Regions from separate parts of the Caballeronia sp. DA-9 genome, predicted to be linked through region 1. Evidence: predicted binding sites of a transcription regulator. Region 1 holds the regulator's gene; the other holds the start of a gene.
What was found. Region 1 encodes HrcA, which represses chaperone genes, less so after heat shock. Its sites were predicted from a motif close to TTAGCACTCNNNNNNNNNGAGTGCTAA; they were not measured.
Positions count from the first base shown of each region.

Region 2: a site for HrcA is predicted at 10,259-10,285, ahead of rpoH (RNA polymerase sigma factor RpoH). Genes of this name have one in related genera too.

Region 1 covers NZ_CP195133.1:549,488-565,412, reverse strand. Annotated here, with positions in the region: gene hda (DnaA regulatory inactivator Hda) at 54-773, shown strand; gene ACRWA7_RS18790 (HAD family hydrolase) at 848-1,534, shown strand; gene pcnB (polynucleotide adenylyltransferase PcnB) at 1,527-3,107, shown strand; gene folK (2-amino-4-hydroxy-6-hydroxymethyldihydropteridine diphosphokinase) at 3,180-3,707, shown strand; gene ACRWA7_RS18775 (deoxynucleoside kinase) at 3,747-4,451, shown strand; gene panB (3-methyl-2-oxobutanoate hydroxymethyltransferase) at 4,510-5,325, shown strand; gene pabB (aminodeoxychorismate synthase component I) at 5,330-7,123, opposite strand; gene dnaJ (molecular chaperone DnaJ) at 7,128-8,267, opposite strand; gene dnaK (molecular chaperone DnaK) at 8,599-10,551, opposite strand; gene ACRWA7_RS18750 (thioredoxin family protein) at 10,743-11,144, opposite strand; gene grpE (nucleotide exchange factor GrpE) at 11,172-11,753, opposite strand; gene ACRWA7_RS18740 (hypothetical protein) at 12,209-12,370, shown strand; gene ACRWA7_RS18735 (RNA-binding S4 domain-containing protein) at 12,342-12,749, opposite strand; gene hemH (ferrochelatase) at 12,759-13,826, opposite strand; gene hrcA (heat-inducible transcriptional repressor HrcA) at 13,992-15,008, opposite strand; gene ACRWA7_RS18720 (NAD kinase) at 15,240-15,925, shown strand, end outside.
Region 2 covers NZ_CP195133.1:332,051-347,975, forward strand. Annotated here, with positions in the region: gene ptsP (phosphoenolpyruvate--protein phosphotransferase) at 1-1,412, shown strand, start outside; gene nagE (N-acetylglucosamine-specific PTS transporter subunit IIBC) at 1,519-3,288, shown strand; gene ACRWA7_RS17750 (DUF1996 domain-containing protein) at 3,628-5,016, shown strand; gene cyoA (ubiquinol oxidase subunit II) at 5,269-6,162, shown strand; gene cyoB (cytochrome o ubiquinol oxidase subunit I) at 6,178-8,169, shown strand; gene cyoC (cytochrome o ubiquinol oxidase subunit III) at 8,169-8,777, shown strand; gene cyoD (cytochrome o ubiquinol oxidase subunit IV) at 8,778-9,110, shown strand; gene rpoH (RNA polymerase sigma factor RpoH) at 9,267-10,202, opposite strand; gene ACRWA7_RS17780 (acyloxyacyl hydrolase) at 10,598-11,164, shown strand; gene ACRWA7_RS17785 (nuclear transport factor 2 family protein) at 11,211-11,606, shown strand; gene leuA (2-isopropylmalate synthase) at 11,728-13,386, opposite strand; gene ybiB (DNA-binding protein YbiB) at 13,830-14,789, opposite strand; gene ACRWA7_RS17800 (fumarylacetoacetate hydrolase family protein) at 15,029-15,727, shown strand; gene maiA (maleylacetoacetate isomerase) at 15,749-15,925, shown strand, end outside.

The DNA of each region.
Region 1 (15,925 bases):
GCCAAGCTGAGCGAGCCGTTTTTCAAGACACGCCCTGACGGAACCGATTGCCCGTGCAACGCCAACTGACGCTCGATCTCGGCACGCCGCCGCTTGCCACCTTCGACAACTTCTTCGCCTCCGGCAACCACGAACTGGTCACCCGCCTGCGCGGACTCGAAGGCGAACTCGCCGCAGGCCCCGTGGCCGACCGCACGTTCTACGTCTGGGGCGAAGCGGGCAGCGGCCGCAGTCACCTGCTGCAGGCGCTGATGCACGAAGCAAACGGCCGCGGGCGTTTCCTGAGCCCGCAAGCGCCGCTGGCCGCGTTCACCTTCGATCCGAAAGCGACCCTCTACGCCGTCGACGACTGCGAACGCCTGTCCGGCGCGCAGCAAATCGCGCTTTTCAACCTGTTCAACGAAGTGCGCGCCCATCCGGCGAGCGCGCTCGTGGCAACCGGTAATGTGGCGCCGCTGGGGTTGTCGGTGAGAGAGGACTTGCGCACGCGCCTGGGCTGGGGACTGGTCTTCCAGCTCACGCCGCTCTCCGACGAAAGCAAGGGCGCCGCTCTGAAACATGCGGCGCGCGAACGCGGTATCGATCTGGCGGATGACGTGCCGGCCTACCTGCTCACCCATTTCCGGCGCGACATGCCAAGCCTGATGAAACTGCTCGACGAACTCGACCGGTTTTCGCTGGAACAAAAGCGTGCGGTCACGCTGCCTTTGTTGCGCACGATGCTCGCCAAGAAAGACGACGAAACACCGCGCCCGCAAACCGAGCTTTTTTGAGCACGCACCGTCACTCCACGCGCTCACGAGCGGCCCAAGAACGCTTCCATCCGCTTCAAGTAAAATGCGCTTCCATGAACCTAGCCCTATTTGATCTCGATCACACCCTCATCCCGACGGATAGCGACCACGAATGGGGTCGCTTCATGGCGAGGCTCGGCATTGTCGATGCTGAAAAGTTCGCGAAGCAAAACGACGCGTTCTATGCACAATACAAGGCCGGCACGCTCGATATCCACGCGTACCTGAACGCCCAGCTTTCCCCGCTGGCGCTGCATCCGCGCACGCGACTGGACGACTGGCACGCACAATTCATGCGCGAAGTCATCACGCCGGCCATCCAGCCCGCCGCGCTGGAACTGGTGCGCAAACACCAGGAAGCGGGCGACCTGTGCTGCCTCGTCACCGCAACAAACGCGTTCATCACCGCGCCGATCGGCCAGGCGTTCGGTATTGACGCGCTGATCGCGTGCGAAGTCGAAACAGTCGACAATATCCCGAACGGCGAGCTGACCGGCCGTCCAACCGGCACGCCGAGCTTTCGCGAAGGGAAGATCGTGCGTACCGAAATGTGGCTGGCTTCCATGGGAAAAAGCCTGAGCGACTTCGAACACAGCTACTTCTACAGCGACTCGCACAACGACATTCCTCTGCTCGAGAAAGTCACCGACCCGATCGCGACCAATCCTGACGACACCCTGCGCGCTCACGCGCAAGCCCGCGGCTGGCGCATCCTGGAAATCTTCTCCCCACGTGATTAAAAAACTCATCCGCAAGCTGTTCGGCCAGGAAAGCGCCAAAGAGGACGCTCCGGCGACCGCCCCGCTCTCCGACGATGTAAAACCCGCCCGCAAGAGCACGCGCAAGAAGGCTGCGCCAGCCGCGGCCAGGCGCGACCCCAACGTGCCGGTGATTCTGCCGGCGGATGTGCATGGCATCGACCCGTCGCTGATTTCAAAGAACGCGATTCGCGTGACAGAAGGGCTGCAGCAAGCCGGGCATCGGGCGTTCATTGTAGGCGGCGCGGTGCGCGACCTGCTGCTGAACGTGGCGCCAAAAGATTTCGACGTTGCAACAGACGCCACGCCGGATCAGGTGCAGAAGCTGTTTCGCCGGGCGCGCATTATTGGCCGGCGGTTTCAGATCGTGCACGTGCAGTTCGCGCAGGACATCATCGAGACGTCGACATTCCGCGCACTCGTCGATACCCCCGCCGACGCGCCGCCATCGCCGCCTCCGCCACGCCTGAGACGCGGCGAGATGGACACGCGCACGCACGCGGTCGACGCAAGCGGCCGCGTGCTGCGCGACAACGTATGGGGCGAACAGCACGAAGACGCCACGCGCCGCGACTTCACCATCAACGCCATGTATTACGATCCGGCCACGCAAACCGTGCTGGATTACCACGACGGCATGGCCGACGTCCGCGCGCGCCTGCTGCGCATGATCGGCGATCCCGCCACGCGCTACAGGGAAGATCCGGTGCGCATGCTGCGCGTGGTGCGCTTTGCGGCAAAGCTCGGTTTCGAGATCGAGCCGGCCACGCGCGCGCCGATCGCTGAACTGGCCGACCTGATCAGCAATGTCCCGGCCGCGCGTCTCTTCGACGAAATGCTCAAGCTGCTGCTCTCCGGCCACGCGCTCGCGTGCCTCACGCGGCTACGCGCGGAAGGCTTGCATCACGGCGTATTACCGCTGCTCGACGTCATCTTCGAATCGGCGCACGGCGAGAAATTCATCACGCTGGCGCTCACCAATACCGACGAACGCGTCCGCGCGGGCAAGGGTGTATCGCCGGGATTTTTGTTTGCCACGCTGCTCTGGAACGACATGCAGTCGCGCTGGCAGCAATACACGCTCGCCGGCGAATTCCCGGTGCCCGCGCTGCATCGCGCGATGGACGACGTGCTTGACATGCAGACCGAAAAGCTTGCTATCCATAAGCGGTTTTCATCGGATATGCGTGAAATCTGGGGCCTGCAACATCGGCTCGAAAAACGCTCCGGCCGCAGCGCCATGAAGCTGCTGGAACACCAAAGGTTTAGAGCGGGTTATGATTTCCTCCTGCTCCGGTGCGAATCGGGCGAACTGGATGCATCGGTCGGGCAGTGGTGGACGGACTTTATCGCTGGAGACACAGCCGCGCGAGAGTCACTGCTGTCGCAAGGCGGGAAGGACCGGGCGCCCAAGAAACGACGGCGGCGTAGCAGTAACGCCAAAAGCCGCGGGCCGGGCACCGGAATGGAGGGCGGCGCGAGCGCGGGGGACACATCGGCTCGTGAAGAACGTGATGTGCGCGAAGAGCGCGACGTGCGGCATGGCGACGATTGACACGGCCCGCACGCGTTTTTGAAAACGCATTCGCGTCGTGTTTCGCCGAACGACAGTCGTAGGATTCATGCCATGACGGTAGCTTATCTGGGCCTGGGCGCAAACCTTGGTGATGCGCGCCAGACCCTGAAAGACACAGTGGTGTGTCTTGCTCAGCAACACACAATCACCGTGCTCGCGAAATCGAGCCTCTATCGCACCGCGCCCATCGACGCCGGCGGCGACGACTACTTCAATTGTGTCGTCAAGATCGATACCACCCTGCCCGCGCGACATCTGCTGCGGCTGTGCCATTCCATTGAAGAACACTTCGGGCGCGAGCGGCCTTATCGCAATGCGCCGCGCACGCTCGACCTCGATATCCTCCTGTTCGGAGACTCCTGCATCGAGGAAGCCGATCTGGTGATTCCGCATCCGCGTCTCACGGAGCGCGCGTTCGCGCTCGTGCCGCTGATCGAACTCGATGGCGAGATTGTCATTGCCCAACGCGGCCGCGCCGATGCGTTCCTGGCGTCCGTCGCAGATCAACGCATCGAAAAAGTGGCGACGCATCAGTGCCCGCTTTTCGCCTCCCGCTGCACTTCGCGTCGCGAAGCCTGAACGCCTTCTGGCGGAAAGCCTCACAACCATGAGAACTCCATGAGCACGCCGCTTACCGTCACCGCGCCGCATTTGCGCCCGCCGCACCGATACATCGCGATAGAAGGCCCGATTGGCGTTGGCAAGACCACGCTCGCGCGGCTGCTCGCGGAGCGCTGGTCCATGCGCACGTTCTTCGAACGCCAGCAGGAAAATCAGTTCCTCGAGCGGTTTTATCGCGACAACACGCGTTACGCGCTTGCCACGCAATTGCAGTTCGCGTTGCAGCGCGCGCAGCAGGCGCAGGAAATCGGCGCGGCGCTCGTGGGCGGTCCCGGGCATCTCGGGCAGACGGCGGGCGCACCGCTCATCACGGATTTCATCACCGAGAAAACCGCGCTCTTCGCGCGCCTCACGCTACCCGACGACGAATTCGAACTGTTCCGCGCGGTGTCGGCGCGCTTCAATGCGCCGGCGCCCGCGCCCGATCTGGTGGTGTATCTGCAAGCCAGCCCCGAAGCGCTGTTCGCGCGCATCCAGAAACGCGCGATACCCATGGAACTGCAGATTCCCGATGCCTACCTGCGCGCCCTTTGCGACGCCTACAATGATTTCTTCTATCACTACGACGCCACGCCCTTGTTGACGGTGAGCGCCGAGCATCTGAATCCGCTGGAATCGGACGCCGATCTGGCGCTGCTGGTCGACCGTATTGAAACCATGCGCGGGCGCAAGGAATTCTTTGTCAAGGGCACGTCACTCTAAATCCGTCCGGGCGGCGCGCCAGCGTGCCGTCTCCTATCTCGTCGATGTGGAAATTGCCATGGCGTATTTGCAGGAAACCAGCCGCGCCGCGATCACGGTCCCGAAGCTTCGGACCATGCGCGAAGCCGGCGAAAAGATCACGATGCTGACGTGTTACGACGCAAGCTTTTCTGCCTTGCTGGACCGCGCGGACGTGGATGTGCTGCTGATTGGCGATTCGCTTGGCAACGTGTTGCAGGGGCACAGCACCACGTTGCCCGTGACGCTCGATGACATTGCGTATCACACGGCTTCGGTGGCACGCGGGAACAGGAATGCGCTGGTTGTATCGGATATGCCGTTCGGCACCGTCGGCTCGCGCGAGGAAACGTACGCGAACGCCGTGAAGCTGATGCGTGCGGGCGCGCAGATGGTCAAGATCGAAGGCGGAGAATGGTCGGCGGACATCGTGCGGTTCCTGGTCGACCGGTCCATTCCGGTTTGCGGCCACGTTGGCTTGACACCGCAATCCGTGCACGCGTTCGGTGGCTTCAAGGTGCAAGGAAAAACCGATGCCGGCGCCGAGCAGATGCGCCGCGATGCATTGGCGTTCCAGCAGGCCGGCGCGCAGTTGCTCGTGATCGAAGCCGTGCCTACATTGCTCGCGCGCGAGGTGACGGAACAATTGGTTATCCCGACAATCGGCATTGGCGCGGGGATCGATTGTTCAGGACAAGTGCTCGTGCTGCATGACATGCTCGGGATTTTCCCCGGCAAGCGTCCGCGCTTTGTTAAGGACTTCATGCAGGGACAGCCGAGTATTTTCGCGGCCGTGGAAGCGTATGTGCAGGCCGTGAGAGATAAAACTTTTCCCGGGCCCGAGCATACGTTTTAAAGGTTTAGCTTTTGCGCTTCAACCGCGCAGCTACCGCGCCGCGCAGCGCGTTGCAAATCATCAGCGCTTCTGCGCGGTTCAAGTCGTCGGCCGTCAACGCGTGCTCTTGCGCGTTCAACTCTTCCAGCAAGACACCGCGCATTACTCCAGGCAAGACGCCTGCGTCTAGCGGCGGCGTTTTCCAGCGGCCATCAAGCTTCAGGAACACGTTCGATCGTCCGCCTTCCGTCAGTTCGCCACGCTCGTTGAAGAACAACATGTCGAATGCGCCCTGCGCTTCGGCTTCACGCCACGCGCGGTCATAGTCTTCGCGCGATGTGGTCTTGTGCATGAGCAATGGATCGCCGGAAGAACGCGGCCCAAAGCCATAGTCCGATGCCAGCAGTACAATCACCGCTGGCTCCGGCAACGGCGCAAGCGGCGCGCTCGTGAGGTTTATTTCGCCACTCTTCGCCAACGCAATCCGCAACCGGTACGGCATGTCAGCTTCAAATCTGGCGATGGTTTCATCGATACGCGCCTCCAGCACCGTCCGGTCAAGCGGGAAGCCGCACCATCCGGCGCTCGAAGCCAGCCGCGCCAGATGCCTGTCCCAGCGGCGAATCCCGTCTTGCTTCGTCGCGAACGTGGTTTCGAAAAGTTGAAAACCCGGATCGGAACCCGTCAGGAATCGCGCTTTCAACTGACACTCCTCGTATTCGTCGGCGGCGTTGCTATCCAGCACAATCCCGGCGCCGATACCCATCCTGCCCCGGCCGTGCTGAATTTCGAGCGTGCGGATCGGCACGGACAAACAAAAATCATCGCGTTCATCCAGCCAGCCGATAGCACCCGTATAAATGCCCCGCGGCGTGCTTTCGAGGGCGTCGATCAGTTGCATTGTCTTGTGTTTCGGCGCGCCCGTGATCGAACCGCAGGGAAGCAATGCACGCAGAATATCGGCGAAAGTCGTGTGGGGACGCAAGCGCGCCTCTACCGTCGAGGTCATTTGCCACATCGACTTGTATGCTTCCACCGAAAACAGCTTCGGGACATGAACGCTCCCGGTGACCGCCACGCGCGACATGTCGTTGCGCAACAAATCAACAATCATCACATTTTCAGCGCGATTCTTCGGATCGAGACGCAGCCATTCCGGATCGACGCTGCGCGGCGCGGTGCCTTTCATGGGCCGCGCACGAATCACATCACCGTCACGTTCTATGAATAATTCAGGCGAGCACGACAGCACCTTCCGCCCATCGGGCATCGCGATCAACGCGCCGTAACGCACGGGCTGCCGCTCCCTCAACCTTCTGTAGAGCCCAATTGCCGAGCCGAACACACTGAAGGCGAGTCGAAACGTGTAATTGATCTGATACGAGTCGCCGGCGTGCAGCGCTTCCTGCACGCGCGCGATGGCCTGCTCGAACGCATCGGGCGTCACGCTCGACTCGATGTGCGCGACACCCGCCACCGACGGCCAATCCGCCGAGCCGTTGTCGTTTTCGGCAAGCCATTGATCCGCCTCATTCCGCGAGAGCTTTGTGCACTCGCGGAACAACAAAAAGCGCAGCGCGGCATTGCCGGGCTGCGCCAACTGAAGGTTGCGGCCAAATTCGTAATCCGCCAGCACGACGGCATGCAATCCGTCGCGCAAATCGTGCTGGACACTCGCGCATACGGTGTCGAGTTGCGCGGCATCGTGACATGCCCGTTCGCGCACGAAGCTGGCGTAAAGGCGACTCGACCGCCTTTCGGCGGTCGAGTCGCAATCGTCGAGCAGCGCGAAAACCTCGCTGCGTTGCTGCATGGTCAGTGCCTCAATCGAAGAAACTCTTGACCCGGTCGAACCAGCTCTTGCTCTGCGGACTATGACGCGCGCCGCCTTCCGTCAACGAACGTTCGAACTGCTTGAGCAGGTCGCGTTGCTGGTCGGTGAGCTTGACCGGCGTCTCGACCTGTACATGCACATATAGATCCCCGGCAATGCTCGAACGCAATCCCTTGATACCCTTGCTGCGCAGACGGAACGTCTTGCCGGACTGCGTGCCTTCCGGCACGGTGAAGCTCGCACGGCCCGCCAGTGTTGGCACTTCGATCTCGCCGCCAAGCGCCGCCGTGGTGAACGGAATCGGCATCTGGCAGTGAAGGTCGTCGCCGTCGCGTTCGAACACCGAGTGCTGCTTGATGTGAATTTCGACGTACAGATCGCCGCTCGGACCGCCATTGATGCCCGGCTCGCCGTTACCGGACGAACGAATTCGCATGCCGTCGTCAATGCCAGCCGGAATCTTCACTTCCAGCGTCTTCGTTTCCTTTACCTTGCCCGCGCCATGGCAATGACCGCACGGTTCAGGAATATAGGTGCCGGTGCCGTGACATTTCGGGCAGGTTTGCTGGATGCTGAAAAAGCCCTGCGACATCCGCACGGTGCCTTGTCCATGACACGTCGGACATGTTTCCGGCTTCGTACCGGGCTTCGCGCCCGAGCCTTTACAGATTTCGCAATTGACCCAGCTCGGCACGCGAATTTGCGTGTCGTAGCCGTGCGCGGCCTGCTCCAGCGAGATTTCCATGCTGTAGCGCAAATCCGCGCCACGATAAACCTGCGGACCGGCGCGCCCGCGCGCCGCACCCGCGCCACCGCCGGCGGCCTGGCCAAAGATGTCGCCGAATATATCGCCGAAGGCATCGGCAAATCCGCCGAAACCCTGCTGGCCTGCGCCCATGTTCGGATCGACACCCGCATGGCCGTACTGATCGTACGCCGCGCGCTTTTGCGGATCCGAGAGCATTTCATAGGCCTCCTTGGCCTCCTTGAAACGCTCTTCCGCATCCTTGCTATCCGGATTGCGGTCGGGGTGATGCTTCATCGCAAGCTTGCGATACGCCTTCTTGATTTCGTCGTCGCTCGCGTTCTTCGCGACGCCCATAACCTCGTAGTAATCCCGTTTCGCCATATCGGTTCAGCGCCACCGTGCCCGATCTTTCCGATCAAGCCGACAGCTCCCTCTTGGATGCCTGGAGTCTCGCGACTCGTGTGATTTGTCGACGCCCCGCCTTTGTGCGATTTCGCCCGGTCAGCAAACAACCGACGCGCATGATGCGTACAAAGCGCAGCGCCCTCTAAAAAACAACGTGCCCGGGGAGCCATTTGGCTCGCCAGGCGCGTTCTTTGTCCTTGCGCTCAACGTCTCGCAAGACATCTTCCGTCGCGGTCCCGCACGCAGCCGAAGCTGCACGGGACCGGTTCAACTTTCGCCGAAGACACGCTTGCGCGGTTCAATCGACTTAGTCCTTCTTCACTTCCTTGAAGTCGGCATCGACAACGTCGTCGTGCTGCTCCGGCGCCGCCTGTTGCGCACCCGGGCCGCCTGCGCCCGCTGCTGCCGCGCCCGCCGCACCTTGCGCCGCAGCCATGTCGGCGTACATCTTTTCGCCGAGTTTCTGCGACGCGGTCGACAGCGTTTCAATCTTCGCGTCGATTGCGGCCTTGTCGCTCGCCGTGCTCTTGAGCGCTTCTTCAAGATCCTTCAACGCAGCTTCGATCTGTTCCTTCTCGGCTGCTTCGATCTTGTCGCCGTACTCAGCCACGGCCTTCTTCGTGCTGTGCACCAGCGCGTCGCCCTGATTGCGCGAGTCAGCCAGTTCACGCAGACGATGATCTTCGTCTGCGTTCGCTTCAGCGTCCTTCACCATCTTCTCGATCTCGGCGTCCGACAAGCCCGAGTTCGCCTTGATGACAATCTTGTTTTCCTTGCCGGTTGCCTTGTCCTTCGCGCCGACGTGGAGAATGCCGTTCGCGTCGATGTCGAAGCTCACTTCAATCTGCGGCGTGCCGCGTGCTGCCGGCGGAATGCCTTCGAGGTTGAACTCGCCCAGCAGCTTGTTGCCCGCCGCCATTTCACGTTCGCCCTGGAACACCTTGATGGTCACGGCGCTCTGGTTGTCGTCGGCGGTCGAATAGACCTGTGCGTGCTTGGTCGGGATGGTCGTGTTCTTGTTGATCATCTTCGTCATCACGCCGCCAAGGGTTTCAATACCCAGCGACAACGGCGTCACGTCCAGCAGCAACACGTCCTTCCGGTCGCCCGACAGAACCTGACCCTGAATGGCGGCGCCAACAGCCACGGCTTCGTCCGGGTTCACGTCGCGGCGCGGTTCCTTGCCGAAGAATTCCTTGACCTTGTCCTGCACCTTCGGCATACGCGTCATACCGCCGACCAGGATGATGTCGTCAATATCGCCGACCTTCACGCCTGCATCTTTAATAGCGACGCGGCACGGTTCCATGGTGCGCTCGATCAGTTCCTCGACCAGCGACTCCAGCTTCGCACGCGTAATTTTCAGGTTCAAGTGCTTCGGACCCGACGCGTCGGCCGTGATGTACGGCAAGTTGATTTCAGTCTGAGCCGCCGAAGACAACTCGATCTTCGCTTTTTCAGCCGCTTCCTTCAGGCGTTGCAGCGCAAGCACATCCTTCGACAGGTCGACGCCTTGTTCCTTCTTGAACTCGCTGATGATGTAGTCGATGATGCGCTGGTCGAAATCTTCACCGCCCAGGAACGTGTCGCCGTTCGTGGAGAGCACTTCGAATTGCTTTTCGCCGTCGACATCGGCGATTTCGATGATCGACACGTCGAACGTGCCGCCGCCCAAGTCGTACACGGCAATCTTGCGATCGCCCTTTTCGTTCTTGTCCAGGCCGAACGCCAACGCGGCGGCGGTCGGTTCGTTGATGATCCGCTTCACTTCCAGACCGGCAATACGGCCTGCATCTTTCGTTGCCTGACGCTGGCTGTCGTTGAAGTACGCCGGAACCGTAATCACGGCTTCCGTCACTTCCTCGCCGAGATAATCTTCAGCGGTTTTCTTCATCTTGCGCAGCACTTCAGCCGAGATTTGCGGCGGTGCCAGCTTTTGATCGCGGGCTTCAACCCAGGCGTCGCCGTTATCGGCGCGCACGATCTTGTAGGGCATCAACGCGATGTCCTTTTGCACTTCTTTTTCGTCGAAACGACGGCCAATCAGCCGCTTGACCGCGTACAGCGTGTTCTTCGGATTCGTCACCGACTGACGTTTCGCCGGCGCGCCGACGAGGATTTCGTTGTCGTCAACGTAAGCGATGATCGACGGCGTGGTACGCGTACCTTCCGCGTTTTCGATCACTTTGACGGAATTGCCTTCCATGATCGCCACGCACGAGTTCGTTGTGCCCAGATCGATCCCAATGATTTTGCCCATTTTTATCACTCTCCTGACTTTGATCGCAGCGCATCCGTTTTTCCGTTTCGACGCGTTTGTCATCGATAAACGCTGCCGGATGCCCAAAATTTAACCCTGTACGCCAAATAAGAGCGTTCGCATGGTTTTCAAGACCAAAAACCCACGCAAACTCGACTTTTTTCAGCCTGTCTGCAACTTTTTTCGCGCGTTCAGCTCGGGTGCTTCATGTCGAGCACCCGGATTTTCTCCCGGGCGGCCGCCACGGCGGCTTCAAACTGGCCGAGTCCATGCCAGCCGGTCGCCCGTCCAAGACGCTTGCCGCGGTAGAAAAAGAACCACGTGGGAACGCCGTGCAGCATGAAACGCCGGCCAAGCTCCCGATGCTCGTAGACATTGCTGTGAAACCACTTCAATCCGAGCGCCCGGATTTCGCCTGGCTTGGCGAGCATCGCTTTTTTCGCGATCTCGCAATTGAAGCACTCGAAGCCCCAGAAGAACACAACAGCAAGCTCGTCTTCCGCCGACGCCAGGCCGGCGTCGAACGTGTCGGCGCTCAATTCCTGCATGTCGAAAACGGAAAACGCCGTGGCGTCGACCGGAATATTGACCATGACGGCTGCGTTCGCGCAGTGGAGCGTTTACTTCGGCGCTGCCACGGTCACGAGCGCTGGCCGCAAAACGCGATCCGCGATCACGTAGCCTTTTTGCAGCACGGACACGACCGTGTTGGCCTCCTGATCCGCCGGCACCATTGAAATAGCCTGATGGCGATGCGGGTCGAACTTTTCGCCAACCGGATTCACCTCAATGACGCGGCCCTTTTCCAGCGCGCCGGTCAATTGGCGCAGCGTCAATTCGACGCCTTCCCGTACCTTGGCGAGATCCGTCGAGGAATGCACGAGCGCGGCTTCCAGGCTGTCGAGCACTGGCAGCAGATTTTCGGCGAAATTTTCGATCGCGAATTTATGTGCCTTCTGGACGTCTTCCTGCGCCCGGCGCCGCACGTTTTCCGTCTCGGCTTTCGCGCGCAAGAACTCTTCTTGCAACGCTGCAGCCTTGGCCTGGGCTTCGGCGAGAAGCGCCTCGGTTTCGTTCACGTCGACGGCGTCCGTTGCCGCGCCTTGTATTTCTGGCGTGTTCGGCTGCTGTGTGTTCTGAGCCGCCGTTTCGTCGACGGGCGTGGGGTTCTGGCTCGCGGAGTTGTCTTGCGTGTTTTCCATGTCGCTTGAGATCTTTGCTATGGGTGAAAAACGAATGAAATCGGAAGCAGCGTTGCGGCTCCGACCCATCAAAAAAGCTGCCGATGATAACTGCCGGTCAACGTTGCAAAAACACAACTACTGCAACGCCTCATTGGTCCAGATGATCGAGGACTCAATGTGTTCGTCCCAAAAGCGCACTTGAGGCTCGAATGAGCGTTTTCAAGGGGTTGCGTAGTGTTTCAGGGGTCATTTCTATAGTGTGGAAACGGCCCGTTACAACCATTTTTAACCGGTGATCAGATTCAGATTGAGCCGCTCGAATACGTCGCCTACACTTCGATCATGCCTTCGGAAGCGCTAGTTAACCCTAATCTTACGAAAGCCGGAATCCAAGCTTTTTAATCGCTGAAGTGAGCTTTTGAGCCAACGTCAGCGCCTGAACGTCGAGCCGCTGCGTTGCCACGAGGAACACCATGAGACTAACCTTTGCTATTGCGGTGGTCGCGTTGGTGCTCGTTGGCGGCACAACCACCATCTGCATGTCAGGCGCGGTAAACGATCACAACGTGGAGTACGGCGGTGTGTCCGCGACCATGGACAGCCTGTTCAATCAGCACCTGAAAGTTTGTCGATAATGCGCCGGTCGCGTTTGGTCGGCCGCCCCTGCAGCGCGGCGGCCGGTTCACGATAAGTCTTTCTGCGTTCGTTCTCCGCCACGCGCTTTTCCCGCCCGGCATCGGTTTCCTTGTAAAGCGTTTGCGCCACCGTTGCGGGACCGCGCACTTCGCAAATCCCCAGCACGTCGACCTGCCAGAGCACATGCTCGATCTCGATCTCCACCAGATCGCCGACCCGCACGTCCTTCGATGGTTTCACGCTCGCGCCGCCAATCCTGACGCGGCCTTTCTCCACCGCGTCGCTCGCCAGTGAACGTGTTTTAAAGAAACGCGCGGCCCATAACCATTTATCGATGCGAAGTCGCGCGCTGGAATCCGTGGAAATAGCGTAGTTCATGGCGAAACCTTATGCAGCCGCGCTCAAGGTCTGGGGCGCTTGAACCGGCCAGCCTTGCAGATGCTGAGCCACGATTTCTCCGAGCGCCTTGATCCAGGCCGGCGATGCATTCAAACAGGGAATCCGGTGAAATTCCCTGCCGCCGGCGTTCAGGAAATCATCGCGTACTTCAATTCCAATTTCCTCGATGGTTTCCAGGCAATCCGACGTGAATCCCGGGCAAAACACGTCAACGCGTTTCGCGCCCGCAGCGCCAAGTTCCGCAAGCGTAGGCGCGGTATAGGGCTGCAGCCATTCAGCGCGGCCAAAACGTGACTGGAACGTTACCCGGCATTCGACCGGCGAAAGCCCGAGGCCAGCCATCAGCAATGATCCCGTCTGTTGACACTGGTCGTGATAAGGATCGCCCAGGTCCATGGTCCGCTTGGGAACACCGTGAAAGCTCAGCACCAGCCGGTCTCCCGACGCGAAGTCAGGCTGGCCGTGCTGGTGCCAGTATTCCCGAACCTGCTCCACCAGTGCGCCGATATACGCAGGATGATCCGCGTACTGCCGGATAGTGCGCAGTTCCGGCTGATTGCGCACGCGCTTCAGCGCGTTGAAGGCGTCGTCAAACGCCGTGGCCGTGGTCGACGACGAATACTGCGGATACATGGGCACGAGCAGCACGCGTTCGGCGCCTTCCAGCTTGAGCTGGTTCAGCATGGCCGGAATGCCCGGCGAACCGTAGCGCATCGCGTAATCGACGATCACGTGATAGTCGTTCACTGCAAACAGACGCCGCAACGCTTCAACCTGTTTTTCCGTGTAGACCCGCAACGGCGAGCCTTCGGGCAACCAGACCTGGGCGTACTTCCTGGCCGAGGCTCGCCCGCGAAACGGAAGGATCGCCAATCGCAGGATCACTTGCCACGCGAGCGCCGGAATTTCCACCACGCGCGGGTCCGAAAGGAACTGGGCGAGGTACTTGCGCACCGCCTTGGGCGTGGGCGCGTCCGGCGTGCCGAGGTTGATCAGCAGCACGGCAACGCGATGCGAAGCGGAAGGCTGCGAGGGCAACTCGAGGTCGTAGCGCATGGAAAAGAAGCTCGGCAAGCCAGCGTGATTGAGTAAAACCCATTATAGCGGCGCGTTTCGGAACGCAACATCGGCCGAACGGCCTAGTGGCGCAGCGGCTTGCGACGGGGCAAGATGGGTTGTCGGACGGAGGTGGCGGGATTTACCCGCCCTTGCGGGACCGTCTTATTGTTGGCTGAGCGAGAGGGACAAAAGCCGCGCGGTGATATCGACTATTGGAATGACGCGGTTGTACGCCATGCGCGTGGGTCCGATCACACCAAGCGTGCCGACAATCTTTCCGTTCACTTCATAGGGCGCGGTGACCACGCTCATTTCTTCGATTGGCACGAGATTCGACTCGCCGCCAATGAATATCTGCACGCCTTGCGCGTGGCTCGACACGTCGAGTAATTGAAGGAGACTCGTCTTTTGGTCAAACACGTCGAAAAGCTTGCGCAGCCGCGCCATGTCGGAGGAAAGATCCGCCACTTCCAGCAGATTGCGCTCGCCGGAAATCAGCAAGGTCTCGCCGGGATCGGTTTCGTCAACGCTCGCGGCCACCGCTGCCTGCATCAGCGTGGTCATGTCGCCGCGAAGCGCGTCGATTTCCTCGCGAAGTCGGCGGCGCACTTCGTCGAACGACAAACCGGCGAAATTCGCGTTGATATAGTTCGACGCCTCGGTGAGTTGCGACGGCGAATAGTCACGCTGGGTCGCCATGATTCGGTTTTGAACGTCACCTTCAGGCGTGACGATGATCAGCAGAATGCGCTTGTCGGACAGCCGCATGAACTCGATCTGCTTGAACATGTGGCTGCGGCGCGGCGTGAGAATGACGCCCGCGAATTGCGACAGGTTCGACAGGACGCTCGCGGCAGCCGCCACGATCTTCGCCGGTTCGCCGCCTTGCAGCTTGATCTTGACCGCGGAGGTCATGGCTTCGTCGTCGGTGGTTTCGACGGTCAGCATGGTGTCCACGAAGAGCCGGTAGCCGCGAGGCGTCGGAATCCGGCCCGCCGAGGTGTGCGGACTCACGACCAGCCCGAGGTCCTCCAGATCCGACATTACGTTGCGGATGGTGGCCGGGCTGAGTTCGAGGCCGGAGTAACGCGACAGTGTGCGAGAACCGACCGGCTGACCTTCGGCGATGTATCGCTCGATCAGCGTTTTGAGGAGGGTCTGGGCACGTGGGTCTAGCATGGGGAAATTTTAGCTCAACGTGGTGGGCGCAGCGAGCGCGATGACTGAAGAAACAAAAGGGAACGCCCCTTTTTCATTCATTCGTCATCAATTCATGTTGCACATCATTCTAACGAGAATTCTGCGAAACGCCGGGGCGCAGCACAGGAGGACCGTCGCCAAGGCAAGCTCAAGGCAACCCGGACCTGGCCCACGGTTCTTTTCAACACTCACCTATGGTGTAATGCCGCCATGGATATTGGCACCCAATTCAAGACCGTCGCGCTCGTAGGGCGCAACAATACGCCCGGCATCAGGGAGCCGTTGACGGCGCTCGCCGCTTGCATCGTGAAGCGCGGGTTCAACGTCGTGTTCGAAGCCGAAACGGCTCAGGAAGTCGGCGTGACCGACTATCCGGCGTTGACCGCGCCCGAGATCGGCGCCCGCGCGGATGTGGCGGTCGTGCTGGGCGGCGACGGCACCATGCTTGGCATCGGCCGGCAACTGGCGCCGTACCGCACACCCCTCATTGGAGTGAATCACGGACGGCTCGGCTTCATCACGGACATTACGCTCGCCGAAATGCAGGAACTCGTTCCACAAATGCTGGCTGGCAGTTTTGAGCGCGAAGAGCGGACCTTGCTCGAAGCACGCATCGTCCGGGACGGCCTGCCGATCTACCACGCGCTGGCATTCAATGACGTCGTGGTGAATAGAAGCGGCTTTTCAGGCATGGCGGAACTGCATGTTTCCGTGGATGGCCGCTTTATGTACAACCAGCGCTCCGACGGGTTGATCGTGGCTACCCCAACCGGATCGACTGCTTACGCGCTCTCGTCCGCTGGCCCGATCCTGCACCCGCAACTGGGCGGATTCGTGCTCGTGCCCATTGCGCCACATTCGCTTTCCAACCGGCCGATCGTCCTGCCTGACGATTC
Region 2 (15,925 bases), 220 kb from region 1:
GCAAGAGCGCCGGGTTTGCATGGCGCGAAGCAATCCGCGCGCAGATCGTGCTGTTGTCGAACGTTGAAGATGCGTTGCTGGCGGAGCGCGCCGCGGATCTGCGCGATATCGAAAAACGCGTGTTGCGCGCGCTTGGACTCACGAACACGGCCGCGCGCCAGTTGCCCGACGAAGCCGTCCTCGCCGCCGACGAATTCACGCCGTCGGATCTTTCATCGCTGGATCGCACGCGCGTGACGGCGCTCGTCATGGCGCGAGGCGGCGCGACCTCGCACGCGGCGATCATCGCGCGGCAGATCGGCATTCCGGCGCTGGTTGCCGTGGGCGATGCATTGCACGCAATCCCCGATGGCACGCAAGTCGTGGTCGACGCATCGGCGGGCCGTCTGGAATACGCGCCAACCGCACTCGATGTGGAACGCGCGCGCCTCGAGCGCCAGCGCCTGGCGGGCGTGCGCGAGGTGAACCGGCAGACGTCGCAGGAAGCGGCCGCCACGAGCGACGGCCGGACCATTGAAGTCGCGGCGAACATTGCGACCATCGACGACGCGAAGATCGCCGTTGAAAATGGCGCCGATGCCGTTGGCCTGCTGCGTACAGAACTCTTGTTCATTCATCGTCAGTCGGCGCCGAGCGCGGCCGAACATGAGGAAAGCTATCAATCGATTGTCGGCGCGCTAAGCGGACGCACGGCCATCATCCGCACGCTCGACGTAGGCGCCGACAAGGAAGTCGATTACCTGACGCTGCCGCCGGAAACCAACCCGGCGCTGGGCTTGCGCGGCATCCGCCTCGCGCAGGTGCGCCCCGATCTGCTCGACGACCAGTTGCGTGGTCTGCTCGCCGTGAAACCGTTCGGCACGGTGCGCATCCTGTTGCCCATGGTGACCGACTCGGGCGAGCTCGTGCGCTTGAGAAAGCGTATCGATGAACTCGCGGCCGAGATCGGCCGTACCGATCCCATTCAGGTCGGCGTGATGATCGAAGTGCCATCGGCCGCGCTCTTGGCCGATCAGCTCGCGCAACACGCGGATTTCCTGTCCATCGGCACGAACGACCTGACGCAATACACGCTCGCCATGGACCGCTGCCAGGCAGATCTCGCGGCTCAGGCCGACGGCCTGCATCCTGCGGTCCTGCGCCTCATCAAGGCGGCGACGGACGGCGCGGCGAAGCACGGCAAGTGGGTCGGCGTGTGCGGCGCGCTCGGCGGCGACCCGGTCGCGGTGCCGTTGCTCGTGGGCCTCGGCGTGACGGAATTATCGGTGGATCCGGTTTCGGTCCCCGGCATCAAGGCGCTCGTGCGCAAACTCGATTACCCACTGTGCCGCCAGCGCGCGCTCGATGCATTGGCGCTCGAATCGGCACAGGCAGTAAGAGCAGCAAGCCGCGAAATCTGGCCGCTGGACTAACACGTCCTTCCGGCGGCCAGCCTTCGCGTTCATTAGTAAAAAGAATCGATCGACACCACGTTTCACCTCACGATCAACGACAAGACACTTTTCTTTGGAGAATTCGATGGACGCCAACCCGTTTGCAAAAATGCAGCGACTCGGCCGCGCGCTGATGCTGCCGATTGCGGTGCTTCCGGTGGCCGGGCTGCTATTGCGCCTTGGTCAGCCGGATGTCTTCAACATCAAGATGATCGCCGATGCAGGCGACACCATCTTCACCAACCTGCCGCTCTTGTTCGCCATTGGCGTGGCAGTGGGTTTCGCGAAGGACAACAACGGTACGGCCGGCCTGGCTGGCGCGATCGGTTACCTGATCGAAATCGCGGTGATGAAGGACATCAACGACAAGCTCAATATGGGCGTGCTGTCGGGGATCGTTGCGGGTTGCGTGGCCGGGTATCTCTACAACCGGTACAAGGACATCAAGCTGCCTGAGTACCTCGCGTTCTTCGGAGGGAAACGCTTCGTGCCGATTGTCACGGGGGTGGCGTGTCTCGTGCTCGGCATTGTCTTTGGCTATATCTGGACGCCCATTCAGGCGGCTATCGATGCAGCCGGCGGCTGGCTGACGGGTGCGGGCGCTATTGGCGTGTTCGTGTTCGGCGTGCTGAACCGGATCCTGCTGGTAACGGGCCTGCACCACATCATCAACTCGCTTGCGTGGTTCGTGTTCGGCTCGTACACGCCAACGGGCGGCGGCGCAGCGGTGACGGGCGATCTGCATCGCTTCTTCGCCGGCGATAAAACCGCTGGCGGCTTCATGACGGGCTTCTTCCCGATCATGATGTTCGGCCTGCCGGCAGCGTGTCTCGCCATGTTCCATGAGGCGCCGAAGGAACGTCGCGCCGTTGTGGGCGGCTTGCTGTTCTCCATGGCGCTCACCGCATTCCTGACGGGCGTGACCGAGCCGATCGAGTACAGCTTCATGTTCCTCGCGCCGGTGCTGTATGCCATCCACGCCGTGCTCACGGGTTTGTCGCTCGCAATCTGCTCGGCCTTGGGCATTCACCTTGGCTTCACGTTCTCGGCTGGCGCAATCGACTATGTGCTGAACTACGGTCTTTCGCAGCGCGGCTGGTTGGCCATTCCAATCGGCCTGGTCTACGGCCTGGTCTATTACGGCCTGTTCCGCTTCTTCATCCGAAAGTTCAACATGGCGACGCCGGGTCGCGAGCCCGCAACGACCGACGCCGAAGTGGAATCGTTCGATAACACCGGCTTCGTTTCGCCGACGGCGGGCGCAAGCGTGCCGCGCGCAGTGCGTTACATCGCAGCCTTGGGAGGCGCGTCGAACCTGACGCTCGTCGATGCCTGCACGACCCGTCTGCGTCTTTCCGTGGTGGATGCAGAGAAGGTTTCGGAGCCGCAATTGAAGGCGATTGGCGCACGCGGCGTGTTGAAGCGCGGCGCGACGAACGTGCAGGTGATCATTGGACCGGAAGCCGATCTCATCTCCGATGAAATTCGTACCGAACTCGAACGTTCGTCGACACGCGGCGCGACGCCGGCCTCGTCCACACCCGCTGCGGCTGTTCCGGTGGCGGCAGTTCCTGTCGGCGAACAAGGCCCGCTCGATCCGGACCCCGTGCGCTGGCTCGCGGTGTTCGGCGGCGCGACGAACGTCGCTTCACTCGACGCCGTTGCTACCACGCGTTTGCGTGTGGTCGTGCGCGATCCGTCGTCGGTTGATCGTCAACGCTTGTCGGCGCTCGACGTGGCATGGGTTTCCGCCGATACGTTTCACATTGTTGTAGGTAACGCGGCTCCGCGTTACGCGGCCACGCTGGCTAAGCGTCTTTCTCCTGGCAATGGAGCTTCGCCGCTGCCGGCGTGATGTCATTGGAATGTCCGGCGATTGATACATAGGCGTATTAATCGTGTATTAATCGCCGAATATGTAAATCTGTGCGCACGGTCAGTGCGCACGTTTCATTTTTCCTCGGATTACTTTCAGACCCGGCATGGCGAAAGCCATGATCCGGGTCTATTATATTTCAGCCACAAAGCCAGTTTTTCAGCGGATTATTTAAAAAAGTTGGCACGCTGCTTTTCATGAATCAAAAAAATTAGAAACCCTGCTGGTGATTCAGATTGAGAAAAAATCAGTTTACCTGATCGATAAATCAATAAAACACGATTCGATTTGCGTTCCAATTCCTGTCAGGAGTCATTCATGAGATTAAAGACCGCTATTTGGATAATGCTGATGTTTATAGCCGGAGTTGCTCACGCTAATCAGTTCAACGCGCAGTGTGCTTACTCACATACTCTGCCAGACGATTCCATTGTGCATCCCGGCAAGCCGGGGCAAGCCATGATGCATGATTTTTTCGGAAATTCAAATACTGACGCCTACAGCACTTACGATTCATTAAACAGCAACAAGGTCATTACATGCGACACAGCCGCGGATCGCTCGGCATATTGGGCGCCGCAGTTGAAACGTGCGTCGGGTATTATCGCGCCCATGTACCAAAAGACGTACTACAAGAATGACCAGCCGGTCGCCGCTTTCCCTGTCCAACCCATTCCAGCAGGACTGGAAATGCTGGCAGGCGATCACATGGGTACGGTGCCGAATCCACATATCAACTTTCTGTGCGCCGGCAGCGGCAACTACACGACAACCATGCCGCAGCGCTGCCCACCCGCCAGCGGCGCCACCACTTCGCAATTCAACATCTCCGTGCATTTTCCGGACTGCTGGGACGGGAAAACCTTGGTACCCGTTCTGGGAGCAAATCAGGCTCAGAAGATGCAAAGCCTTATGCGCGCGGCAAACGGCGCGCTTAATGTAGCGTATAGGAACAGCGACGGCACCTGCCCGGCCGGGTATCCGGTGAAGATTCCAGAACTGCAGATGAACATTGCGTATGACCTCGGTAGTGATCCGGACCTGTCCACCGCGCAGCTTTCGCTTGATCCGATATTGCAAAACGGTCAATGGGTTCCGCAATGGGGAAGCATGTACACCGCACATGGAGATTTTGTGAACGCATGGCACGTGGAGACCATGCAATACTTAGTGGACACATGCATGAACAAAGGAGGGACGTCGGGCGGTCTTCCAGGCGCAACCTGTGACAAAAGTATTCCAGTCTATTATTCAGCGACTGCTGCGAACGTGCAAATGGATGTTAATGGCACCATTAGCCCGACCAGTACGACTTTGGTTTCGGCACCTGGCGACCTTATCTTCATGAAATTTCCCATGCCGGAAAACCTAGATGACTATCCGTACGTCGGCTCTTATCTCCAGACCCTGGGTGGAAACGTAACCGATTCGACCGCGGTTTCCCTCTGGATCTATAGCGCAACCCCGAATTGGGACGATGCATCAAACCCGCCAAACGCCTCTGCATGCAGTACGAGCGATTACATCGGGAAGATCTACGCCGATAACGTCCAGCAAGTGCGCAACAACGATATCAGCGCCTACATAGCGTCGCAAAAACAGGCGGGCGCAAAGCAGATTGCCGTCTGCATCCGCAATTCGACGTCAAAGACCTTTCAATTCTCGTCGCGTCTGGGTATCTGGGCACCGGGGTTATATTTGAAGTAATTATCTTTTGATTAAAAAAAGGCCTGCGGAGTGCAGGCCTTTTATTCTATAAAACCTGCTTTTTATTCTCAGTAACGATGAAAGGTGTCATGTAGTTAACAACTATCTGCGGCAACAAGACGCATCAAATAAAAACAAAATATTTTTCGAGAAATTTCGATTAAGCAAGCTCTTGAAATCGCGATAACCTTCTCCCGAGACCGATAAAAGGTCTAAACGTAATATCTCAAAAACGTTTAAATTGGGCAAGGTATGAAACACAAATCCGGGTCGGGGTTTTGCAAGCGGTTAGCAATTTTCCCTGCTCTCCTTCTCTCAGGTTGCGGCGGCCAGATGGATCTTCTCGATCCAAAGGGCAGTATCGGACTGGCTGAGAAAAATCTTATTCTGACGTCCACGTACGCCATGTTGATCGTGGTCGTGCCGGTTATTTTCCTCACGCTTTTATTCGCGTGGAAATATAGGCAGTCGAATACATCGGCTGAGTATTTGCCGAAGTGGGCGCACTCCACAAAAATCGAGATCGTGGTGTGGCTTGTGCCTGCCATGATTATTCTTTATCTCGGTATTCTGACCTATAAAAGCACGCACGCGCTCGATCCGTATAAGCCCATTCAGTCGGACGTCAAGCCGATCAATGTCGAAGTTGTCGCGCTCGACTGGAAATGGCTCTTTATCTACCCGGATCTTGGTATTGCCACGGTCAACCAGATCCAGTTTCCCGTCGGCACGCCAGTGAGTTTCAAGATCACGTCGGATTCGGTGATGAATTCGTTTTTCATCCCGCAATTGGGTGGCCAGATCTACGCAATGGCGGGCATGCAAACCAAGCTGCACCTGATTGCCGACCACGCCGGGGACTATGCCGGGTTGTCCGCGAACTTTAGCGGTCAAGGTTTTTCGGACATGAAATTCCGCGCTATTGCGACCACGCCCGAAGAGTTCGCGGCCTGGGTGAAGAAGGTGAAAGCGTCGCCGAGCCAGCTTGACGGCATGAATTACGCGGCCGTTGCCTCGCCGACCGAAAAGCATCCGGTCCAGTACTTCTCGAAGGTCGACGCGAATCTGTTCCAGACCATCGTCGCGAAATACAACAACGGGCATGCTCGCAACATACCCGACCCCATCTGCCGTACGAAGGGATAAGCCATGTTTGGAAATTTGTTGGGAAAACTAACGCTGGCGGACATACCGTTCGACCAGCCCATCATCATGGGCGCGGCAGCGTTCATGGCGCTCATTGTGGTGGCCGTGGTCTTCGGGCTGACGTGGTTCAGGAAGTGGGGCTATTTGTGGAGTGAATGGTTGACATCGGTCGATCACAAGAAGATCGGCGTCATGTACATCGTCGTAGCGGTGCTCATGCTGCTGCGTGGCTTTGTCGATGCCCTGATGATGCGCACTCAACTCGCGCTCGCGTATAACGGGCCAGGATTCCTGCCGCCCGAGCACTACAACCAGATCTTCACCGCGCACGGCGTCATCATGATTTTCTTCATGGCGATGGCCTTCATGATCGGCCTGATGAACATTGTCGTGCCGCTGCAAATCGGCGCGCGCGATGTCGCGTTTCCGTTCATCAACTCGCTTAGTTTCTGGATGACCGCGGTCGCAGCGATTCTGATCAACATCTCGCTGGTGATCGGGGATTTTGCACAAACCGGCTGGCTTGCTTATCCGCCGTTGTCGGAATTGCAGTTCAGTCCGGGAGTGGGTGTTGATTACTATTTGTGGAGCTTGCAGCTTTCCGGCATAGGAACGTTGCTCACTGCCGTCAACTTCTTCGTCACGATTGTGAAGATGCGCGCGCCCGGCATGACGTACATGAAGATGCCTGTGTTCACGTGGACGTCGCTGTGCTCGAACGTGCTGATTCTCGCCACGTTCCCGATCCTCACTGCAACGCTTGCATTGCTCGCGCTCGACCGTTATCTGGGCATGCATTTCTTCACGAACGACGCGGGCGGCAACGCCATGCTATATCTGAATTTGATCTGGGCGTGGGGGCATCCGGAGGTGTATATCCTCGTGCTGCCGGCGTTTGGCATCTATTCCGAAGTTGTCGCCACCTTCGCCAAGAAGCCACTGTTCGGCTACAAGACGATGGTCTACGCGACCTGCTCGATCATGGTGCTGTCGTTGCTCGTCTGGCTGCATCACTTCTTCACCATGGGTTCCGGCGCGAACGTGAATGCGTTCTTCGGGATCATGACCATGGTCATTGCCATACCGACCGGTGTAAAGATCTTCAACTGGCTGTTCACTATCTATAAGGGACGGCTGGAATTTTCATCGCCTGTGCTGTGGACAATTGGATTCATGGTCACGTTCACGGTTGGCGGCATGACGGGTGTTCTGCTTGCTGTGCCGGGCGCTGACTTTGTGCTGCATAACAGCTTGTTCCTGATCGCTCACTTCCATAACGCGATTATTGGCGGCGTGGTGTTCGGATATCTCGCCGGTTTCACTTACTGGTTCCCGAAGGCGTTCGGTTTCAAGCTGAACGAAACGCTCGGCAAGTGCGCGTTCTGGTGCTGGTTCGTGGGTTTCTGGACTGCTTTCATGCCGCTGTACGTGCTCGGCTTCATGGGTGCGACGCGCCGCATGAATCATTACGACACGCCGGGCTGGCAGCCGTATATGGTCGTTGCGCTGATCGGCGCCCTGATTATCCTCGTAGGCGTGTTGTTCCAGGTTGCTCAGGTCGTTGTCAGTGTGGTGAAGCGTAATTCGCCTGCGTACAAGGACGTTACGGGCGATCCGTGGAACGGCCGCACGCTCGAATGGGCAACCAGCTCGCCGCCGCCGGTTTATAACTTTGCGGTCTTGCCGGTAGTGCACGATCTCGACGCCTTCGCTCACATGAAGGAACGAGGCCGCACGCGCCATGCGCGCGAGGATTATCGAGACATCCACATGCCGCGCAACACCAGCGCTGGCCTGGTCATCGCCTTGTTCAGCCTGGCGGTTGGTTTCGCGCTGGTCTGGCATATCTGGTGGCTCGCCATGGCCGGATTGCTGGGCGTGATCGTCACGCTGATCATGCGCAGCTACGACAACGACATCGACTACTTCATTCCGGCTGCGACCGTTGCCGGAATGGACGGCTCGCCGGTGCAAACACGCACCCGCGACCTGCAGGAGGCACTGTAATGCTGACTAAAATCATTCCGCACGGTATGCCGGAATCCCACGACGACCACGGTTCATCGAATACGGTGCTTGGGTTCTGGGTGTACCTGATGACCGATTGCATCATCTTCGCGTCATTGTTCGCCGTGTTCGCCGTCATGGGGAACCAGTTCGCGGCAGGTCCTTCAGGCAAGGAGGTGTTCGAACTGCCCGGCGTCATGCTGGAAACCGCTATCCTGCTGTTCAGCAGCATTACGTTCGGCTTCGGCATGCTGGCCGCGTATAAAGGCAAGTCGACCGCGCTGCTCGCGTGGCTCGGCGTCACGTTCCTGCTTGGCGCGGCTTTTATCGGGCTGGAGATCCATGAGTTTCAACTTCTGATCCAGCAAGGGTACGGTCCGGGAACCAGCGCGTTCTTGTCGGCGTTCTTCACCCTGGTGGGAACGCACGGCCTGCACGTCACGGCTGGCCTGATCTGGATGGCGGTGCTTGCCGTGCAGGTTATCGGCAACAAGAAAGTCACTCAACGCGATCTGACGCGCCTCGCGTGCCTCAGCCTCTTTTGGCACTTCCTGGACATCGTCTGGATCTGCGTCTTTACCTTTGTTTATCTGACGAGCGTCGTATAAATGGCACACGCACATTCAATCGATACCGGCGCGGGCCACGGCAGCGTGCGCTCGTATGTCATCGGCTTTGTCCTCTCCGTCGTGCTGACGGCCGCAGCGTTCGGGCTGGTCATGCAACAGTCGCTTGGGCAAACCGACACGATCATCGCGATTGCGGTGCTCGCATTCATCCAGGTCCTCGTGCACCTCGTGTTCTTCCTGCACATGAACACGTCGTCATCGCAGCGCTGGAACGTCGTCGCATTCGGATTCACCATGCTGGTGGCGGTGATTGTGATTGGCGGGACGTTGTGGGTGATGCATAACGTCGGCCACCACATGATGTCGCGCTAAGCCTCAAGCGCTTTTAGCTGTATCAGGACGGCGCCCGGAGGAAACTCCGGGCGCCGTTCCTTTTGATACAAAAGCAAGGAGCAAGGCGTCCCGTGCAGGCAAAAAAATGCCCGCCGTCTTGCGACGGCGGGCATTGCCATTTTCTCTGGCGAGCGCTTACGCGTATTCGTGCAGCGCCGAGCGCATCTTCTTCATTGCGCTGGCTTCGATCTGACGAATCCGCTCAGCCGATACACCAAATTCGTCGGCGAGTTCATGCAGCGTCTTGCCGCCCGAGCCGTCGTCGTCCACTTCGAGCCAGCGCGCCTGAACGATCCGGCGGCTGCGTTCATCGAGCGATTCGAGCGCGGTGGACAATCCTTCGCTTTGCAGCTTGTCGAACTGACGCGATGCCAGCACGTTAGTCGGCTCGTTATGCGAATCCGCCAGATAAGCAATCGGCGCGTACGACTCTTCGCCGTCGTCAATCTGGCCTTCCAGCGCAATATCGCCGCCGGAAAGACGCGTTTCCATCTCCGAGACTTCCTCGCGCTTCACATTCAGTTCTTTCGCAAGGCTATCGACTTCACCCGGCGTGAACGCATTGTGTCCAGTCTTATGGCTGCGCAGGTTGAAGAACAGCTTGCGCTGCGCCTTCGTGGTCGCAACCTTCACCGTGCGCCAGTTGCGCAGGATGTATTCGTGAATCTCGGCCTTGATCCAGTGCATGGCGTACGAAACCAGCCGCACGTTTTGCTGCGGGTCGAAACGCTTCACAGCCTTCATCAGGCCAATATTGCCTTCCTGAATCAGGTCAGCGTGCGGCAGGCCGTAGCCCAGATAGTTACGGGCAATTGAAACGACCAGGCGCAAGTGCGACAGCACGAGCTGGCGAGCCGCGTCGAGGTTGTCGTTCTCGCGAAATTCAGTGGCGTACTGACGTTCTTCCGACGGCGTAAGCATCGGAATCCGGTTGACAGCCGAAATGTAGGCGTCGATGTTGCCGATCTGACCAGTCAACATGGACGACTGCGCAAACGTCAGCGCACCTGCCGAAGCGGCCTTGGCCGACGCCGAGTGTCCAGTATTCGGAAGGGTTATCGCATTGGTCACGCTTGTCTGCTCCTTATCAACAAAAAACCCGATGAAAACCGGGTCCAGCCATGATATTAGCACTCTGCTATTTCGAGTGCTAAAGATTAGAGGGCCGATATGTGCGGGAGTTCCCTAAAAGCTATTAGAACTTGTACTCCAATAGGTAGTAAGTGCTTTCCCGAACCAATTCCTGGGATTTCGCGAAGAGAAACGAGTTCCTTGTCAATTTTACCGAAAGAAACCTGCAAGTCTGCGCACGATTTACTTCTCAAATCCCTTTTCGATGAAACTTAATTCCGTCTTTCCAACAATCCGCAGAACTGTTCTGAGCTTTTTTTTAAGACCGTCTCTAAAATGGCGGCGTGCCGTTCCCTGCGGCGAGTGTGTTCGAGAAACCAGCTCCGGAGTAGTTCATGCAAAAGAACAAAAGTGTTTGGCAAAAACGCTCTTTTTACGGCGCAATCCTGGGAGCCCTCGCTCTTGTATCGGCGAGCGCCAAGGCTGACCAGTTCGGCGTGCAAGTTGCCGGCGGTGTCGCTGACCATGATGTCCGCAAGGCGGACGTCGGCGTTGTCTGGGACCCGAACTGGACATGGTGGGAAATTGGCGGGTTCCATTTCACCGTGGTTGGCGAGGCGCACGTGGCCTACTGGGACATTCGCGAGAGCAACGCGTCGCATCCGAATATCTGGGAGTTCGGGTTGACGCCGGTATTCCGTTTCATCAAGAGTTCGGGCTGGTTTCGGCCATACGTGGAGGCGGGCGTTGGCGTGCGGTTGTTATCGCATGTGCGTGAAACGGAGGACCGCACGTTCTCGTCGTCCTTTCAGTTTGCCGATATGGTGGGCGTCGGGGCGCAGTTCGGCGCGCATCAGAACTATCAGGCAGGCTTCCGGTTTCAGCATTTATCCAACGCCGGTATCGAACACCCGAATCCTGGTATAAATTTCAGCCAGATATATTTGCAGTACAACTTCTGACGAGGACCGCATCAGCCGGTTCCTCAAGCGCAAGAGGAACCGACCCATGCCGGCACAATCCACGGATAAGCCCATCGACGCAATACGCGAACTCGAGCGCGGCCGTTTTCGCGCGATGGTCGACGGCGACGGCGAGGTGCTCGACGCGCTGCTGGCGGACAACGCGAGCTATGTCCACACCAACGGCAAGCGCGAGTCGAAGCGGCAGTTTATCGATGCAATCACGGCGGGACGCCGGCGTTACCGGCAAATCGAGATTCAGTCGCAAGACTTGATGCCGGGCGGCCGGGACACGTGGATCGTGCATGGGCGCGCGTTGATCGAGATGGAGTCGAAAAACGGCGCGCTGTTGTTTCCGATTGCGTACACGGCCGTTCATCTTCATGTCGATGGCAACTACAGGTTGCTCGCGATGCAGGCGACGCGCGTGGCGCTGGATTAGCGCCGGTTTGATACTCGCCGGGTTGAGTATCGCGGGGCCGGTGGCAAAAATGCAGCGTCTTGTGGACGCTGCTCGCCGTGCCGGTCCTGAGCGTCACCTGCTGTGCCTTTCGCCGAAGAGGTCAAGCCGCAACTGCTTCGTTTTCCACTGCCTTGCGTCCGGCCCATCGCGCGCGATTTAACGCGCTGATGATTGCATCGCTTACCGCCTGCATCGCGTTTGCATGCACGGCCACGCCAAAACGGGCGACTTGATCGCCGATCCGGCAACCGACAAACACAGCCGTTTCTCCCTTCGCGGTGACCGCCGTTTCGAACGAGGTCACATCGATCGGGCAGCCCGCTATCTCGGCAAATGCCGCGCCGACGGCCTGCGCATGGGCCTCGTCCGCCGTTTTCGAAACGGGAAGCGCCACATGACGGCCGTTGAAGTGGACCGCGGACGCATCGGCGCGTGACGCCGGTCCTTGCGCGTCGAAGTATTCGCGCTTGAAGAGCGTGCAAATGACGTCGCCGGACACTTCTTCGCCGGATGAATCGGCGACTTTCTGGACAGCGTGACTGAACTCGATTTGCACCCGCCGCGGCGGCGTGAAGCCCAGGCCGCGTTCAATGAGATACGTCGCGCCGCCTTTTCCCGACTGGCTATTCACGCGGATCACGGCGTCATAGCTGCGGCCGAGATCGGCGGGATCGATGGGGAGGTACGGCACATCCCACACCGTACCCGCTTCGCGCTGCGCAAAACCCTTGCGGATCGCGTCCTGATGCGAACCCGAGAACGCGGTAAACACGAGATCCCCCGCATACGGATGACGCGGATGCACGGCGATCTGATTACAGCGTTCCACGACGCGCCGCACGCCATCGATATCCGAAAAATCCAGGCCCGGATCAATACCTTGCGTGTACAAATTCATGGCGAGCGTCACGAGATCCACGTTGCCGGTACGCTCGCCGTTGCCGAAAAGGCAGCCTTCCACGCGATCGGCGCCCGCAAGGATCGCGAGTTCCGCTGCGGCGACCGCCGTTCCGCGATCGTTATGCGGATGCACCGAAAGCACGATGCTGTCGCGAAACCCCATGTTGCGGTCCATCCATTCGACCTGATCGGCGAACACGTTGGGCATGGCGGCTTCGACCGTGGCGGGCAAGTTCACGATCATCTTGTGAGCGGGCGTCGGGCGCCACATTTGCGCGACGGCGTCGCAGACTTCGCGGGAAAACGAAAGCTCCGTCATGCTGAACGTTTCCGGCGAATACTGGTACGTCCAGTGCGTCGCGGGGCGCGCGGCGGCGCATTCCTTGATGATTCGCGTGCCTTCCACCGCCAGCGCTTTGGTTTGTTCCTTCGTCATCCCGAACACGATCTTCCTGAACGACGGCGATATCGCGTTGTAAAGATGCACGATCACTCGCGCCGCGCCTTCCACAGCTTCGAACGTCCTCTCGATGAGATCCCGGCGCGATTGCACGAGCACTTCAATGGTGACATCGGCGGGAATGCGGTTTTCCGTGATGAGCTTGCGCACGAAGTCGAAATCCGTCTGCGATGCCGACGGAAAACCCACTTCGATTTCCTTGAAACCCACCGCCACGAGCATCTCGAAGAATTCGAGCTTGGCGTCGATGCTCATCGGGTCGATCAGCGCCTGATTGCCGTCGCGAAGATCGGTGCTCATCCAGATGGGCGCGCGTTCAATCGTGCGGTTCGGCCACTGGCGTCCTTTGAGCGTGACTTGGGGAAAAGGGCGGTATTTCTCGGAAGGGTTGCGCATCATCATCGTGGGCCTCGGCTGAACGCGTTGTAAGCGTGAAAGCGCAATCGTTGCGAGGCGGGCGCGCTGCCGGCGGCTTGCCAGCAACAGTCCCATGTGCGCTGCGCGAGTTCGCATTTTTCCTGGGCGTGGATGACGCCGGTGACAAACGTGAACGATGCAAATGCAGCGTGCATGTGTTCCTCGCGATTTCGTGGCCGTGGATGAACGGACGAAACCAGACGACTACGGGTGATAAAAAAAGGGGAGCTACGGAACTGCAGGAGGGACCGCGCATTGGGAATGCGCGGCGCCACGTTTAGCGACTTACGCTAGACGTAGCGATAGGGGCCGCGCTAGGCGACCCTGAGTAATTCGAAGGGAGGGGAACTGGGCAAAGCTCATGTCCGCACATTAGCTGACGGCGCGCGCATTTGTCAACCGTGGGCGGATTTTGGCTGACAAATTTATCGCCTGACGATATCCGCGATCAGTTCTGCCTGACGCGCTAGCGCGGCGGGAATTGGCGCCTCGCCGCGCAGCACGGTTTCGATCCAGCGCGCGGTTGTGGCGGCATCGAGCGATTCGGGCAGCGGCACCGCAGGCGCTTCCGGCGAAGAGCGTTCCGGCGACACCAGCGTTTGCGTGTGACCATCGTGGAACCAGTCGACCTGCACCTGGCGGCGTGTATCGGCGACGGCTTCGCCCTCCGTGCCACGGGCGAGCAGGGCGCCGCCGGCAGCCGCATCGGGATGTTCCGTAAAAAGTCCTGTCAGGCTTTCCCGATATTCCGGGTGCGTGTAGTTCACGAGCCGCAAACCCGGCTGCGCGAACGGCTGCAGAATCTTGACAAGCGTATGCGTTGAATTGCGCACGCCCATGATCCGGCGGATCGCCAGGAGGCGGGCCAATTTCGGCGCGAGCACGGTTATCGGGGCGAACGCGAGGCGTCGCGAAGCGAGGTTGTCTTCGATTTCATCATGTGAAGCTGATGCTTCCACGCCCAGTTCCGCGAAAATCGCGGCACTGGTCACGCGGCCCGGATCGTCGGTCACGCCGTGCACGAGCACCGGCACGCCTTCCCGCGCGAGCAGCAGCGCCAGTAGCGGCGTCAGATTGGGTTGCTTGCGCGCGCCGTTATAACTTGGGATGGAAACCGGGCGCGCGTTGTCGCGGCCATTCTGGATGTGCAGCGGCTCGAACGAGCGGTGGGCGGCAGCGAGCATCGCGGCAAGTTCGGCCGCCGTCTCTCCCTTCACACGATACGCAAGCAATACCGCGCCGAGTTCGAGATCGGAGACGCGGTTGTCGAGCATCGCTTCGTAGAGGGCGTACGTGTCCTCGCGGGTCAGCGCGCGCGCGCCGTTGGGCCCACGGCCGATTTCCTTGATAAAACGGGCGCAGGGGAAGGCAGCAGAGTCGGTCATCGAATGGTCCGGGCAGCCGTCTCGCACAAGTGTCTTCATCTCCACTCAGGTTGTGCATGTCGGCCGCTTCAATTGTGAAATGCGGGAAGCACATTCAGTACCGCATTTGAGGCGGCCTTGCAAGCGAAGGCGGCGCGATCGCCTCACCGCCCAGGCCATTCGGCCGAATCGCGGCTGCACACCGTGCACGTTAAACTTGAGTCCTGGGTAGATAGCCAGATCAAACAGGAGAAAGCGCAATGAGTCATGTTTTTGCCGCGGCGCCCGTGGTTGCGGTGCCTGTAGCCGGTTCCAGCGACACATTCCCCGTTCGCCGGATTTATTGTGTCGGCCGGAATTACGAGGCGCACGCGCGCGAGATGGGCCACGATCCGGATCGTGAGCCGCCATTCTTTTTTGCCAAGCCCGCGGACGCCGTGTTGTATGTCGCGCCCGGTGCAACGGGCGAGTTTCCGTATCCATCGCAATCAAAGAACGTTCACTTCGAGATGGAACTCGTCGCGGCCATAGGCAAGCAGGGCAAGGACATTCCCGCCGATCAAGCGCTCGACCACGTCTACGGTTACGCGCTTGGTCTCGACATGACCCGCCGCGACCTGCAAGCCGAAGCCAAGAAACTCGGCCGTCCATGGGATACAGCGAAAGGCTTTGACCATTCCGCTCCGCTCGGTCCAATTCATCCGGTGAAGGAAGTCGGGCATCTGGAGAAAAGCGCGATCTGGCTCACCGTCAATGGCGAGGAAAAGCAGCGTTCGGATATCTCGCAACTGATCTGGTCGGTGGGCGAGACGATTGCATATTTGTCGACGTTGTTCGAACTGTTCCCCGGCGACCTGATTTTCACGGGCACGCCGGAGGGCGTCGGCGCGATCCAGAAGGGTGATTTGATGAAGGGCGGCGTTGACGGAATCGGCGAGTTCTCCGTGCGCGTGGTCTGAGCATAAAAATGGAGGAGACAGATGAAGCTGTATAGCTATTTTCGAAGCTCGGCCGCGTTTCGCGTGCGCATTGCGCTGAATCTCAAAGGGCTCGATTACGACTATGCGCCGGTTCATCTGCTGCGCGACGGCGGCGAGCAACTGAAGCCCGAGTATCGTGAACTGAATTCGGACGGCATCGTGCCGACGCTCGTGGAC